DNA from 4 places in the Clostridium sp. FP1 genome. Region 1 is predicted to be linked to each of the others. Evidence: riboswitches for the same ligand, from Rfam matches in the RefSeq annotation. Region 1 holds a riboswitch; each other region holds the start of a gene.
The links. A riboswitch is a leader RNA that binds a small molecule or an ion and turns the genes downstream of it on or off. The one in region 1 is predicted to bind cobalamin.
Positions count from the first base shown of each region.

Region 2: another riboswitch for cobalamin. It lies ahead of G9F70_RS20635 (pyridoxal phosphate-dependent aminotransferase); the one in region 1 lies ahead of G9F70_RS11300 (cob(I)yrinic acid a,c-diamide adenosyltransferase).
Region 3: another riboswitch for cobalamin. It lies ahead of cobU (bifunctional adenosylcobinamide kinase/adenosylcobinamide-phosphate guanylyltransferase); the one in region 1 lies ahead of G9F70_RS11300 (cob(I)yrinic acid a,c-diamide adenosyltransferase).
Region 4: another riboswitch for cobalamin. It lies ahead of G9F70_RS20745 (cobyric acid synthase); the one in region 1 lies ahead of G9F70_RS11300 (cob(I)yrinic acid a,c-diamide adenosyltransferase).

Region 1 is NZ_JAAMNJ020000001.1:2,349,482-2,353,113, forward strand. Features, by position in the region: gene G9F70_RS11290 (Rpn family recombination-promoting nuclease/putative transposase) at 1-812, shown strand, start outside; gene G9F70_RS11295 (hypothetical protein) at 1,297-1,524, opposite strand; cobalamin riboswitch at 1,682-1,855, shown strand; gene G9F70_RS11300 (cob(I)yrinic acid a,c-diamide adenosyltransferase) at 2,023-2,562, shown strand; cobalamin riboswitch at 2,608-2,781, shown strand; cobalamin riboswitch at 3,055-3,234, shown strand; gene cbiQ (cobalt ECF transporter T component CbiQ) at 3,457-3,632, shown strand, end outside.
Region 2 is NZ_JAAMNJ020000001.1:4,327,019-4,330,650, reverse strand. Features, by position in the region: gene cobS (adenosylcobinamide-GDP ribazoletransferase) at 1-416, shown strand, start outside; gene G9F70_RS20640 (transposase) at 650-1,564, opposite strand; cobalamin riboswitch at 1,697-1,830, shown strand; gene G9F70_RS20635 (pyridoxal phosphate-dependent aminotransferase) at 1,993-3,177, shown strand; gene G9F70_RS20630 (cobyrinate a,c-diamide synthase) at 3,296-3,632, shown strand, end outside.
Region 3 is NZ_JAAMNJ020000001.1:2,454,408-2,458,039, reverse strand. Features, by position in the region: gene G9F70_RS11850 (ABC transporter substrate-binding protein) at 1-812, opposite strand, end outside; gene cobU (bifunctional adenosylcobinamide kinase/adenosylcobinamide-phosphate guanylyltransferase) at 893-1,453, opposite strand; cobalamin riboswitch at 1,615-1,795, opposite strand; gene arcC (carbamate kinase) at 1,951-2,901, opposite strand; gene G9F70_RS11835 (basic amino acid/polyamine antiporter) at 2,986-3,632, opposite strand, start outside.
Region 4 is NZ_JAAMNJ020000001.1:4,354,628-4,358,259, reverse strand. Features, by position in the region: gene G9F70_RS20750 (TIGR03943 family putative permease subunit) at 1-590, shown strand, start outside; cobalamin riboswitch at 811-984, shown strand; gene G9F70_RS20745 (cobyric acid synthase) at 1,107-2,651, shown strand; gene cbiB (adenosylcobinamide-phosphate synthase CbiB) at 2,821-3,632, shown strand, end outside.

The sequences.
Region 1 (3,632 bases):
AAGAAAATTTAATATCCTTATTAAATGCAATATTAAAACTTCCAGAAGATAATAAATTAAAAGACATAACGGTTATTGAAAATAAGGAATTAGTAAAAGAATTAATAGATGATAAAACTGGAAGACTTGATGTCAGAGCTGAAACATTGGATAATACACAAATAGATATTGAGATTCAACTAATTGATCAAAAGAATATAGTGGAAAGAATGCTGTACTATATGTCAAAAATGTATGTGGAACCTATAAAAGCTGGTGGAAAATATAAGGATTTAAAAAAGACCATAGTGATCGGTATTTTAGATTTTGATTATTTTCATATTGAAAAGTTTCACTCAACATTTCATTTTTATGAAGATGAACTAAAAGCATTCATGTTAACGGATAAACTAGAAATAAATTTCATAGAACTTCCAAAGTTTAAAAGAGGATTAAAAAATATAAATAACCCTTTAGATAGATGGTTAATGTTTTTAGAAGAAGATACTTCTAATGATATGTTAAAGGAGGTTTTAGCGGTGGACGCTGTTATAAGAAACGCAGAAGAAAGACTTGAATGGTTAAGTAGCGATGAAGAAACAATAAAACTGTACAAAGCAAGAGAAGAATCCCTTATTGAAAAGATGAGTTTACTAGATGAAGCAGAAGAAAGAGGACTTAAAAAAGGAATTGAACAAGGGATTGAACAAGGAAAAATAGATATGGCAAAAGAAATGATTTTAGATGGAGAAAATATAGAAAAAATCAAGAAATACTCTAAACTTAATGAAAAAGATATTGAAAAATTGAGAAGAGAACTAATGTTACAATAAACAAAAAGGTATGATATAAATTTAGAGATAGTAGGGTCACAACATCTAACAAAATACTGCCGTTCGCCTTGGCTGGACGGTGTTTTTTATATGGTTGTCAGTTAAAATATTGCTTATAATCTAATTATAGGTTAATACGTAAACCGCCAAGGCGCATGATAGAGCCTAAGTGCAGTCGCACTAAGGCTCCATCACGTCGGCAGTACGAAACGTTAGTGCGCCAAGCAAAGCTTGGCATCTACTTGCAAGGTGAAAGTCCTTGTTGAGAAAGGTCTAACGCAACACTCATATCGAGTGTTGCGTTGAAGCTGGTAACGGCAGGATAAAGCGTACGCAGAGAACTATAAATAGGCTACAGGGAGAACTGTATCTCCTGAAATATATCCAGCCTCATAAACGTAGAATGCAGATGACGATGCGGTTAACGTCACGGAAGTCAGTACAGAAGAATCGTAAATGGTGAGATTCTCGAGGGTCTGCGGGGTCAAAGAACGTGGCATGTATATAGTCTTTTCGAATCAAGTATAGCTTTTATATCTTCCATAAGACTAGGTAAGTAATCTTCTATTTTTGTGCGTCCTCTCATATTGAAAGCATCTTCACATCTTATCCCTGTTTGTAATTCAATTTTACTCTTTGTTAGTGTGTCTCTACTAACATTAAATTCTTTAGCAATAAAAGTGTCGCCACCATAACCGTGTTCCTCGGACATACTTGCTAATATAATCCGTTTAAGAAAAATAATGATTCAATTATTTTTAAAATGAATCCTGAAAAAGGTTGGCAGTCAATGCCTGGAAAGCTATGGATGAAAACTTACTTTTAGCATTGCAAAAAAAGAAAAAATATTCTATACTATTGTTACAACTTAATAAAAAATTATTTAAGGTGCCTTTTAAAGGTTTAATAGGGAAAGTGGTCTAAATCCACTGCAGCCCCCGCTACTGTACACGGAGACAAATCCATACCACTGGCTAATGCTGGGAAGGTTGGAGGAGGGTGACCCGCAAGCCAGGAGACCTGCCTAGATGATATACAGCTTTATCCTACGGAGGGACGGAATGGCAATTATATATGCTTTTTTGCATTGTATTGCTTTCACATGGGATGTGAAGGCATTTTATTTTATATAAAGTCTTTTACTCGACCTTAAGAGGAAATTGCCGTAGTACCACGATTAGATATTTTTAAACAAGGAGAGATGAATATAATGGGAAAATTAAAAAATGGATATGTGCAAATTTATACAGGAAATGGTAAAGGGAAAACAACCGCAGCTGTAGGACTAGCTGTGAGAGCTGCTGGAAACGGATACAATGTATTTATGGTACAGTTTTTAAAAGGAAGTAAAACTGGGGAAATTGAAAGTTCCAAAAAATTGGCTCCTTTTTTTAATATATTTAGGTTTGAGAAAAAAAGAGGATTTTTTTGGACATTAAATGCTGAGGAAAAAATTGAATTAAAAGAAGAAGTTCAAAAAGGATATGAATTTTGCAAACAAGCATTAAAAGAAGAAAAATGCGATATACTTATTATGGATGAGGTAATGGGAGCATTGAACAATGGACTAATAAGTGAAGAACAAATACTAGAATTAATAGATAATAAACCTTACAATATAGAGTTAATTTTAACAGGAAGAAACGTACCTAAAGCTATAATAGATAAAGCAAATCTGGTAACTGAGATGAAGGACATAAAGCATTATTTTAATGAGGGAGTGCCATCTAGAGAGGGTATAGAATTTTAGATATTGCAATAAAGGTAAATATAGGCTATAATAACAGTAATAACTTAATAAATAGTCATCTAAGGTACCTTTTAAAGGATTAATAGGGAAAGTGGTCGAAATCCACTGCAGCCCCCGCTACTGTACACGGAGACAAATCCATACCACTGGCAAGCCCTGGGAAGGTTGGAGGAGAGTGACCCGTAAGCCAGGAGACCTGCCTAGATGATATGCAGCTTTATCCTACGGAGGGAAGGGATTGCAATTATATGTGTTTTTTTGCATTATATTGCTTTCGCATGGGATGTGAAGACATTTTATTTTTATAAAATATTTTGCTCGACCTTTTGTAGGTTGGGTATTTTTTTTTGGAATATAGTGTTTTAAAAGGTTGTTAATATACATAATAGAAAAAGAACAAGATGCTATGTTTGGAGGGGCAAAATATGTTACATCTTTACAACTAAATTCATTGACTTATTGTATAGTAAGAGCATTTGCAAAGAACTAAAAACTAAATAATAGAATATAGGTTTAATTAAAATTAATTAAAAGGGAATTGGGTTAAAATCCTGAACTATCTCGTAGCTGTAATAGATGAATTTAGGTATATTATGCCACTTGGAAACGGGGAAGGCGTACTTAAATAATGATTCTTTAGTCAGAAGACCTGCTTATATTTCTGCACCATAAACTCTACGAGTGATAGAGAGGGCACTGTAATGAAAATTTGTTTATTTATTTTATATGAATAAGCATATTTTTCAAGCGTTTCCTTTTAACACTTTAGTTAAAAGGAATTTTGTTTTTTAAACCCAATTGTCGGTTCCATTGTTCACAATGTTTCCTCCATTTTTGTGGTTCTAAATTATTCAAGAATGCTAACATGAGATAAAAATTCAAAGGAGGTGTGACATGGGAAAAATTATTATTATTTTATGTGCCATATTTCTGATAGTTGTGGTTTTCTTCAAATGGAAACATGGAGATGGGCACACCAATGGTGATGGGAAACATCATCACCATAAAAGCGGACATAAACATGGCGAAGGGTTTTCAATTGATTTTTATGCTTACACTTCTAAAATCAG
Region 2 (3,632 bases), 2.0 Mb from region 1:
CTTATGCAAGTGTTGCTATAGTATTCGATATGTTAGCCCGATACGCAGCAGTATATACTATCATAGAATTAAATTTACCATTTATATTAATTGCAACGCCAGTAATTGCAAGGTTTACTGTAGTGTTTTTATCTTTTATCGGAAAAAATGCTAAAGAAAATGGCTCAGGCAATATATTTATTGGCAATATAGACGTTAAAAGGGTTGTGATTACAGGTATTACAACTATTATACTTGGGACTTTATTAATAGGATTTAATAAAAGTGTTATATTAATAGCTTCAGGGCTCCTTTTAAGTTTACTCTTTAATAAGTTTTGTGAAAGCAAAATTACGGGACTTACAGGAGATAGTTTAGGTGCTAATAATGAATTAGTTGAAATTTTAATTATGATTTTATTTGTAGCTATGAATTAAGCGGGGACGGTTAACAATTAATTAAACTATATTTTGGTACAAGGTTTTTATGAAACTTTGTACTTTTTAATTAATGATGTTTTCAGTACTTATTTTCATGGGATATTTTAATAAGATATGATATTTTTAAAGGCTTGTCCAAATTTATTTAATTAAAAATAGCTTTATATTATCTTGTAATTTTTTATAAATTAAAATATAGAGATACAATAAGGTATTAAGCTTAATATTAATTACTCAGCGTAACATTTAATAAATTCCTCAAGGATATTTTCGTAGTTTTTGTTAGTTCTAATTAATTCTAGACCAATACTGCTTAATTTTGATACTCTAGCTGGTGTAATGTTTCCAAGTATGTTGGATATATCACTGGATTTTAAATTGCAAATACTCCTCATTAAAACAACGGTTAATGCTCTTGCTTCTACAAGTTTTCGACTGTACTTCATATGAAGTTGGAGCTTTGCTATATTCATCTTTACTGCTATAAATTCTATGATATCTTCAGGCTTAAAGTTTCTTACAAGTATTGTCCGGACACTGCAATACTTTGTCTTTTCATCTTTAAATTCAAATTCTTCTTTTAATTTTTCGTCGGTGCATCCAAAAACAAGGCTATAGTAATAATTCCTTGCCAGTTTAAGATTATTACCAAAAAAGCCCATGACAAATCCGTAATCAACTATGTTTAAATGGTCACGTCGTTTTCCAATATATATTCCCAAACTAGAAAAAGCATATTTTTCAGGACAATCTTTAAATTCACTTATATCTGTAGGATTATTATGTATATATAGTGATACAGTCCTTAAGTATCTATCACTATCAACTATTTTGCTTTTGAATCTGTCTTTAAAAAGATGGCCCTCTCTTTTATACTTTTTATTAAAGTACATTGCGTAAGAAAAATTTATTCCATGCATGACTTTTGATATATCTGCACCATTAGCATCAATTAATAGATGTGAATGGTTATCCATAAGACAGTACCCATAAATTTTAACATGATGGAGATCTTTGTATTTTTTTACAAGAGATAAATATTTTTTCTTATCTTCATCATCTCTGAACAAATCTACCTCAGTGATGCTTTTACACATAATATGGTATATAGCATCATTTGTTTTTAATCTTGCTTTTCTTGCCATAAAAAACACCTCTTTATATAATTTTTTATATTATTGCCTTTAACTGGTGAAGATATTCATAGTTCAAAAAGTTGTTAACCGTCCCCAAGCATTTTATTGACATGAGGGCGTAATTATAATAAACTGTAGTTAAAATAGAATAGAATTTTAGGTGCCTTTTAATAGGTGAAAAGGGAATGCGGTTTAAATCCGCAGCAGCCCCCGCTACTGTAATTGAGGATAGCTCTTCAAAAGCCAGGAGACCTGCCTAAATGATGTTAACAAAGATTTCGGAGGGAAATAGCTTTTTAATATAGTTAATTTAATTATAAATTAATTAAAAAGTAGTCGCTATCTTAAGCTTACTACTTTTTTTGCGTTTAAAAAGATAGTATATTGAAGAAGCTGGGTGGCTTCTGAAAAGTTATAAATAGAAAGGAAGGTATTTAATGATACATGGTGGAGACGTTTATACTGATGGATTACTTCAGGGCCGAGAGTTAATTGATTATAGTTCTAATATAAATCCATTAGGGGTTCCTAAAAGCTTCATTGATAACATTAATGAAGCAATAAATGCCTTAACAAGATATCCAGATATTCAATATAGAGATGTGTTAAAAGCTTTAAGAGAATATATTGATTGCCCAGAAGAGTATTTTGTTTTAGGCAACGGAGCTGCAGAAATAATTGACTTGGTTATAGCTTGTCATAAAAGCTTATTAATTGTTGTGCCTTCTTTTGTAGAGTATGAGATTGATGCTAAAAAGTGGGGTTGTAATATAGAGTATTCCTATTTAAAAGAGGATATTAATTATAATGACTTATTAAAGACTGAATATGCTCAGCTTTCCTATGATTATGAAGATATTTTAAATAAATTACAAAAGGTAGAAGCCATGGTTTTAGGTAATCCCAATAATCCTAATGGCAATATCATTGATAGAGGCGAGTTTCAAAAAATTCTTGAATATTGTGAGAGTAATAATAAAGTAATAATAATAGATGAGGCTTTTATTGAATTTACGGGAGATTCCAGGCACAGTTTTGTAGACGAAGTTAAAAAGTACAAGTGTTTATTTATAATAAGAGCTTTAACTAAATTTTTTGCAATGCCTGGTATAAGGTTTGGGTATGGAATAAGTAGTAATGCTGATTTAATAAAAAATATTAAATCAAAACAAAACCCATGGAACATAAATTGCTTTGCAGAAGTTGCAGCACGCCATGTGTTAAAGGATAGTGTATATATTCAAAAAAGCAAAGAGTGGATAAGAGAGGAAAGACCTAGATTTTTAAAATCATTGAAAAATATTTATTTTATAGAAGAAGTATTTTTAACCTATGGAAATTATGTGCTTTGCAAATTAAATGGACTAGCCTTTGAAAAAGGACTTGCCTTTGAAAAAGGACTTGCCTTTGAAAAAGGACTTGCCTTTGAAAAAGGACTTGCCTTTGAAAAAGGACTAAACTCAGAGGAATTTTATAAGAGTTGCCTAGAACAAGGCTTTGTAATAAGAAAAGCAGACAATTTTAGAGGACTTGATAAACAGTATATAAGGCTGGCTATTAAGGATAGGGGTAGCAATGAAAAATTGGTGGCAATGCTAGAGAGTTTGAAATTTAAAGTTTAATCAAGCGGGGACAGGTAAACATTGGATATAAATACGGCAATTAGGCGGGGACAGGTAAACATTGAAGATGGATAACAACTATTTGAATTCTAGCAAAACAAGGATGTGAAGATTAAAAATGAAGAGTATAATTATAGCTTCGAATTGCAGTGGTGGTGGTAAAACCACAGTAACACTGGGAATTATGAAAGCACTAAAAAATAGAGGATTTAAGGTACAAGGGTACAAAGTAGGCCCTGACTATATAGACCCAGCTTTTCATACAAAGATAACCGGTAGTGATTCAAGAAATTTAGATTTATATCTTATGGGAGAGGCGGGAGTTAAAGCTAGCTTTTCTAGAGGCGATGGTGACTTAGGGGTGGTTGAGGGTGTTATGGGTTTATATGATGGGAAAGGTACAGATACATCCTATTCTACTTATCACATATCAAAGGTTTTGGACTTACCTATTA
Region 3 (3,632 bases), 100 kb from region 1:
CCATTAGTAGCTTCTATACCTTTTTTTGTATCAAAGAACTTAGAACATATTAGCACATCAGGATTCTTTTCTACAAGCTTTTCTACACTGTATTTCCAACCAATTGCATCATCTGCAGCGTTTTTACCACCAGCTATTTCTATCATATTACCTATAAAGGTATCTTTCCCTGCAGTGAAATCTCCACTTTTACCGAAACCTGCTACATAATAAACTGCTGGCTTCTTAGCATTTGCTACCTTACTCGTTATATCTGCAACCTTCTTTTTCATATCTGATATTATTGACTGTGCTTTTCCACTAGCATTTACAACCTGTCCAAGCTTTGACATTGTATCATATACACCAGCAAAACTTTCTTCACCATAAAGTACTATAACTTTTATATTAAGAGTTTCTAATTTTTTAACAACGGCCTTATCAAAATGAGTTGATGCAATAACTACATCAGGTTTTAATTCAACAATTTTCTCTATATTGGGTTTTAATAAACTACCAACAGAGGATACCTTAAGGGTCTCAGTTGGATAATCATCGTAATCACTTCTACCAACTAGATTTCCACCTTTGCCAAGGGCATATACTCCCTCTGTTATATTTGGTGCAATTGTAATAATTCTTTTAGGTTCTTTTTCAATGGTAACTGTTCTATTATATGAATCTACTACTTTTATAGGATATACCACACCTACAGCTTCCTTTTTAGTAATATTCGGCTCCTTGTTGCTTGCACCCTTGTTACCACATGCACTAAACGCAAAACAAACAAAAATAGCTAAAACTATATTTATTATACTTTTTTTCTTAAACATAAATTTCCTCCTAGTATTCCTTAGGGGCACTAAACAATTATTAATTGTTTAGCCTCCATAAATTTTGATTTTATAATTACTTATTTAATTTTAATTGGAATTCCACAAACCACCAAGTGAACGCTCTGCGCCCTGGATGCTATATACTGATTTACTCTACCTGCAATATCGCGAAAGACCCTTGCCATTTTATATTCTGGTACAATTCCTGCTCCAATTTCATTAGTTACAATAATTACTGTTTTTGTACTTTTTTCAGCTTCGCAAAGAAAATCAGCTACTTCTTGTAGAATTTCTTTTTCCATACTATCTATAGCCTCAGCATTAAGATCATCAAATTTATCCCCTGAAATATCAAACATAAGATTTGTAACCATTATTGTTATACAATCTAATAAAATCGTATCAAAGTGTATTTCTTCATTATAAAATACCTGTTTTAAATTCTTATAGCCTTCAAAAGTATGCCAATTAGATGGTCTTCTTTCTTTATGCTTTTTCACTCTATCCTTCATTTCATCATCAAATGGAATTGAAGTTGCGATATAAAGTACACCCGCCTTTTCTTCTTTAGCTAACTTCTCTGCATAGGTACTTTTCCCGCTCCTTGCACCACCTGTTACAAGTACAATGTTTTTCATATTATCTCCTTATTAATTTAGTGATAAATCCATAAGTAAAAAAATAGCAAATAAAAAAACCACACCTCATGGATGTGGAATAATGCAATTAATTTTTTTCACCTATTGGATTACCCAATATTATTGTTAAATTATGCATCTTTCATCCTCCCCCCGAAGACTAAAATCGTGAGCATTTAGGCAGGTTTACTGGCTTTAGCGTCATCTTACTCTCCAACCTTCTCAGTTTCCCAATGGTTTTTTGGATTTCATCCTCTAATACAGTAGCGGCGGGCTGCAGTGGTCTTTAACCACTTTTCCTTTTACCCCTTGTTACAGAGCACCTATAGCTAATATTTAATTTATAAATTTACAATAATAATTGTAACATCAAAAAAATATTAAAGCAATAGAAACTCATTATACCTTTGCATCAACTTAAACTGGTTATAAAACCGTCAAAAAAGTTAAATATAAGTCATAAGCATTTTCAGCTTATGACTTACATTTAAACACTATTAATTTATTATTACTGTTCCAGCTGTTCCACCTATCGCTTCCCTAGCTTTCTCAAGGGATGTTATAATTGCTTTTCTACCTTCTTTTGCTTCAACAAAGCTAAGAGCTGCTTTTATTTTAGGAAGCATTGAACCAGGAGCAAAATGTCCTTCTTCGATATAAGTTTTAGCTTCTTTTACTGTTATACTTGAAAGATTCTTTTGATTAGGCCTTCCAAAGTTAATAGCAACCTGTTCAACTGCTGTAAGTACAACCAATGCATCAGCATTTAATAATTCTGCTATTTTACAAGAAGCAAAATCCTTATCTATTACTGCTGGTACTCCTTCAAGTGTTCCATTTCCTGTGTCAATTACAGGTATACCACCTCCACCAACAGTTATAACAACATGTCCAGCTTCAACTAATGTTTTTATAATAGGTTCTTCAACTATGGCCATTGGAAGTGGTGAAGCCACTACACGTCTCCAGCCTCTATTTGAATCTTCCTTCATTATATATCCTTTTTCAGTCATTAGTTTCTTCGCTTGCTGCTCTGTAAAGAAAGAACCTACTGGTTTAGTTGGATTCTTAAATCCTTGATCATTAGGGTCTACTATTACTTGAGTAACTACTGTTGCGACTTCCTTATTTATCCCTCTTTTTCTCATCTCTGCCCTAATGCTTTGTTGTAGATGATAACCTATATAACCTTGACTCATAGCTCCACATTCAGGAAAAGGCATTATTGGGCTATTTTCATTCATTGAAGCGGCTGCTTCATAAGTAGCTATAAGTTGACCTACTTGAGGTCCATTACCATGAGCAACAATTACCTCATGCCCCTCTTCAATTAAATCTACAATAGCTCCAGAAGTTTGTCTTGCAGTTACTAACTGCGCTTCTGCTGTAGTATCCTTAGGATTTGCTTGAAGGGCATTTCCACCAAGTGCTATTACTATTCTTGCCATATTTATCTCTCCTTTTATGTTAAGCTAGTAAATATATTTTATTTAACAGCTTTTATATTTTATAAGATTTTATTGAAATTACACCTAAAGTTTAATTTTACCAATTGATAGCAGTATAATCATTAAGATTGCCACTACAATAATCGCAGCCATTGCTATTTTCTCATTTGAACTAATAGGTTCGTTCTTTTCTTTCTTAGCCTTTATAAATACAAATATACCAACTGCATACAGTATTACTGCTGCTCCTAGATAATTTATTCCTACTGCATAAATCACATATATCGAATAGACACAAGCTAATATAGAAACTATCTTATCTTTAGCTCCTAGACCATCTGCTAATGAAACCTTAACTGCATATAATGATGAAAGTAAATATGGAATTAAAATACAGGTTGTAGAAATTAAAAATACATTACCATAGGCAGACTGAAGTACTGGTAAAAGTAGCGAAAGTAAAAATATTTGAGTTAATGCATCAGTTAGTAGTAATGAATTTATTGCAGCACCATTGTCATTTTGTTTCATAAACCATTTCGGCATTGTGCCACCTTTTGCCGCAACATAAGGAATTTCCGCTGCAAGCATAACCCAGCTAATTAAGCAGCCTACAAGTGAAATTATTAAACCAACTTTAACAATTATAGCTCCAAAACTGCCAAGTACAGTAAGGGATAGCATATCTGCTAAAGGTGTGGCTGAATTAATAAGAGTTTCAGCTGGAATTA
Region 4 (3,632 bases), 2.0 Mb from region 1:
TTCTATTAAAACCGGTGGGTATGAGTACTTACAGCGCCATGAATAAGGGGTTTTCATTAAACTCACAGTTGAAAATTAGTAACTTAAAGCATAAACATAAAGTTCTAGCGGATGGAACAGAGGTATGTGAGCATAATGAAGAACACATTAATTCTATTGACGGCGCTAACGTTTCATCAAATAAGTCTTTAGAAAATATGGTAGCAGTAAAAGGTGGAACTATAGATATTACTAAAGAAAATTTTATAAAAATTTATGAAGATATATATGGAAAGCCGCACAATTATGTTGGTAGAGTCATTAATACCAAAGGATTCATATATAAACAAAAGGGACTTAATGAAGGGGAATTTATATTATCTAGAATCATTGTAAGTTGCTGCGCTGCAGATGCACAGCTCCTGGGAATTTTGTGTGGTTATTCCGAGGAAAAATCATTCACAGAAGGCACTTGGGTAAATGTAGAGGGAACACTTGGGGAGCGAGAATATGTGGATTCAAAAAGTGGACAAATTACTGTGATTCCAATAATTAAAGTGAATAAAATAGAAAAAATAGATAAGCACAATAATGAGTATATATATAATTAGTTAATTCCAAAATTTAAGAAACATGTTAAAGGCATATGGAATTCTTAGTTATTGACATAACTCATGTAATGCTATAAACTTAACAATGTAGAAATACATTAAATATTGTGATTTTTAATAAATTTAATTTTATTATAGGATTTTTTTAAAAAAGTGAATAGATATTTTTTAGGTGCCTTTTATTAATTAAGCTACGTTAGTAGATTAAGCTACATTAGTAGACAAAGCTACGTTAGTAGATTATTTAATAGGGTGAAAAGGGAATGTGGTTTAAATCCACAGCAGCCCCCGCTACTGTAATTGAGGACGAACCTTTTATAACCACCCGAAAGGGCAAGGGAAAGGGGAGAGTGAATCAAGAGCCAGGAGACCTGCCTAAATCAGTAATATTAAACTTTCGGCGGGAAAGAACTTGTAGAAATTAAGTTAGTGCAATGAAATTTTGTACATAACAGCAGGTGCGAAAGCTTGCTGTTTTTTATTTTGCATAAAAAAAACATACAAGGAGGGATAGTAATGGCTAAAATAATGGTTCAAGGAACGGCTTCATCTGTAGGGAAAAGCATATTAGTAACAGCACTTTGCAGGATTTTTAAACAAGATGGGTTTTCTGTGTGTCCTTTTAAGTCACAGAATATGTCATTGAATTCTTATATTACATTGGATGGAAAAGAAATGGGGCGTGCACAAGTACTTCAAGCCTATGCAGCTGGACTTGAGCCAGAGGTATTTATGAATCCAATTTTATTAAAACCTTCCTCAGATAAAAAGTGCCAAGTTATAGTTAATGGGAAGGTTTTTGGAAATAGTACAGCTATGGAATATCATAATATGAAAGTGGAATTTAAAGATATGTTAAAGATGCAGTTTGAAGAGTTAGAAAAGAAATTTGATATTATAGTAATGGAAGGCGCAGGAAGCCCAGCAGAAATTAATTTAAGAGATAGAGATATAGTAAATATGGGAATGGCAGAGCTTATAGATGCCCCTGTAATCCTAGCTGGAGATATAGATAAGGGTGGAGTATTTGCTTCTCTAGCAGGAACAATGCTTTTACTGAATGAGGAAGAGAAAAAAAGAGTTAAAGCCACTATTATAAATAAATTTAGAGGGGATATAGAAATCCTAAAGCCAGGTCTGACAATGCTAGAGGATATTATACATATCCCTTGCGCCGGAGTAGTTCCTTACTTTAGACTGGATTTAGAAGATGAAGATGGTACAGTAGAATTTAACAAAAAAATCACTGCACCTATTGATGTTGCCGTGATATGGCTGCCACATATATCAAATTTCACAGACTTAGATGCATTAAAGACTGAAGAGGATGTATCAGTTAGATTTGTTACAACTAAAGAAGAATTGGGAAATCCAGACTTACTTATAATACCAGGAACTAAAAATACTATTGAGGATTTAATTACGCTAAGAAAGTCAGGACTTGCAGAGGCTATTGTGAAATATAGCGTAGAAGGTAAGGTATTAGGTATTTGTGGAGGGTATCAAATGCTAGGAAATAGCTTAAATGATCCTTATTGCGTAGAAACAAATTTAGAAAAAATAGAGGGTATGAAGCTTTTAGACATAGATACAGTATTCGAGGAAGAAAAAATAACTACAAGAGTAAAGGCGCGCAGCATTAATATGAGAGCTATTAACGTAGTGAATAGTGATAATATTCAAGTCTATGGTTATGAAATACATATGGGGATTTGTAAGTATGGGCATAAGGCAAAACCACTCTTTGAAATATATGAAAAGAATAGTGAGAGCCCTTCATTAGAAGGTGAGCACTCGTCTTCCTTTGACGGAGCAATTAATGAAGGTGGAAATATTATGGGTACATATATTCATGGAATTTTCGATGGAGTAGAATTTAGAGAATATATAGTAAATGCGCTAAGAGTAAAAAAAGCTATGGAGACTAAAAAATCTAAGGTATATGAAAGTTTAAGAGAAAAAGAAATAGACAAGCTAGCAGATATAGTGAGAGATAGTATAGACATGGACTCAATCTATAAAATCATGGGACTAAAAAAGCTGGGGACGGTTAACAACTAATTAAACTAAAAAGTGAGGGACAGTTAACAATTAATTGAACTAAAAAGTGGGGGACAGTTAACAATTAATTGAACTAATTTAATCTAAAAAGTTGGGGACAGGTAACAAGTTGAAGACAGTTAACAACTTTATAAAAAATTAAAACATTATAAGATAGTGAGGAATTAATATGGAAATTCTATTTGCCATGAATGTAGTAGATTTAATATTAGCGGTTGTTCTAGACTTATTAATTGGAGATCCATATTGGTTTCCACATCCGGTGATTTATATAGGAAAACTTATATCTGCATTAGATAAGCTGGCTAGAAAGCTATGTAAAACCAATAAGCAAATTAAAGTTTTTGGAGGGGCCATTGTAGTCGTAGTAGCTTTTTCAAGTTATTTAGTACCCTTTATAATTTTGAAGGTTTCTAGTGAGGTTTTTTGGCTATACCATATTTTTAATATAATATTGCTTTGGACAACAATAGCTACTAGAGGACTTCATAAAGAGGGGAAGAAGGTATATGACTCCTTAGCTAAAAATGATATTGAAGACGCAAGAGTTAAATTATCTTACATTGTAGGTAGGGATACAAAAACCCTTAGTGAGTATGAAATAATAAGGGCAGATGTGGAGACTATTGCAGAAAATACAGCAGATGGTGTTATAGCCCCTATTCTTTATGCAATACTAGGTGGAGCGCCCTTAGCTATGATGTATAAGGGCGTAAATACTATGGATTCAATGCTTGGATATATGAATGAGAAATATAAATATATTGGATTCTTTCCAGCAAAAACAGATGATGTATTTAATTTTGTACCAGCAAGAATAACGGGACTTTTAATTTGTTTAGCAGCACCACTGGTTGGAGGGAATATCGCTGCCAGTATAAAAGTAATGATAAGAGATAGAAAAAATCATAAAAGCCCTAATTGTGCTTATCCAGAAGGTGCAGCAGCTGGGGCTATGAGAGTTCAGCTAGGTGGGACAAA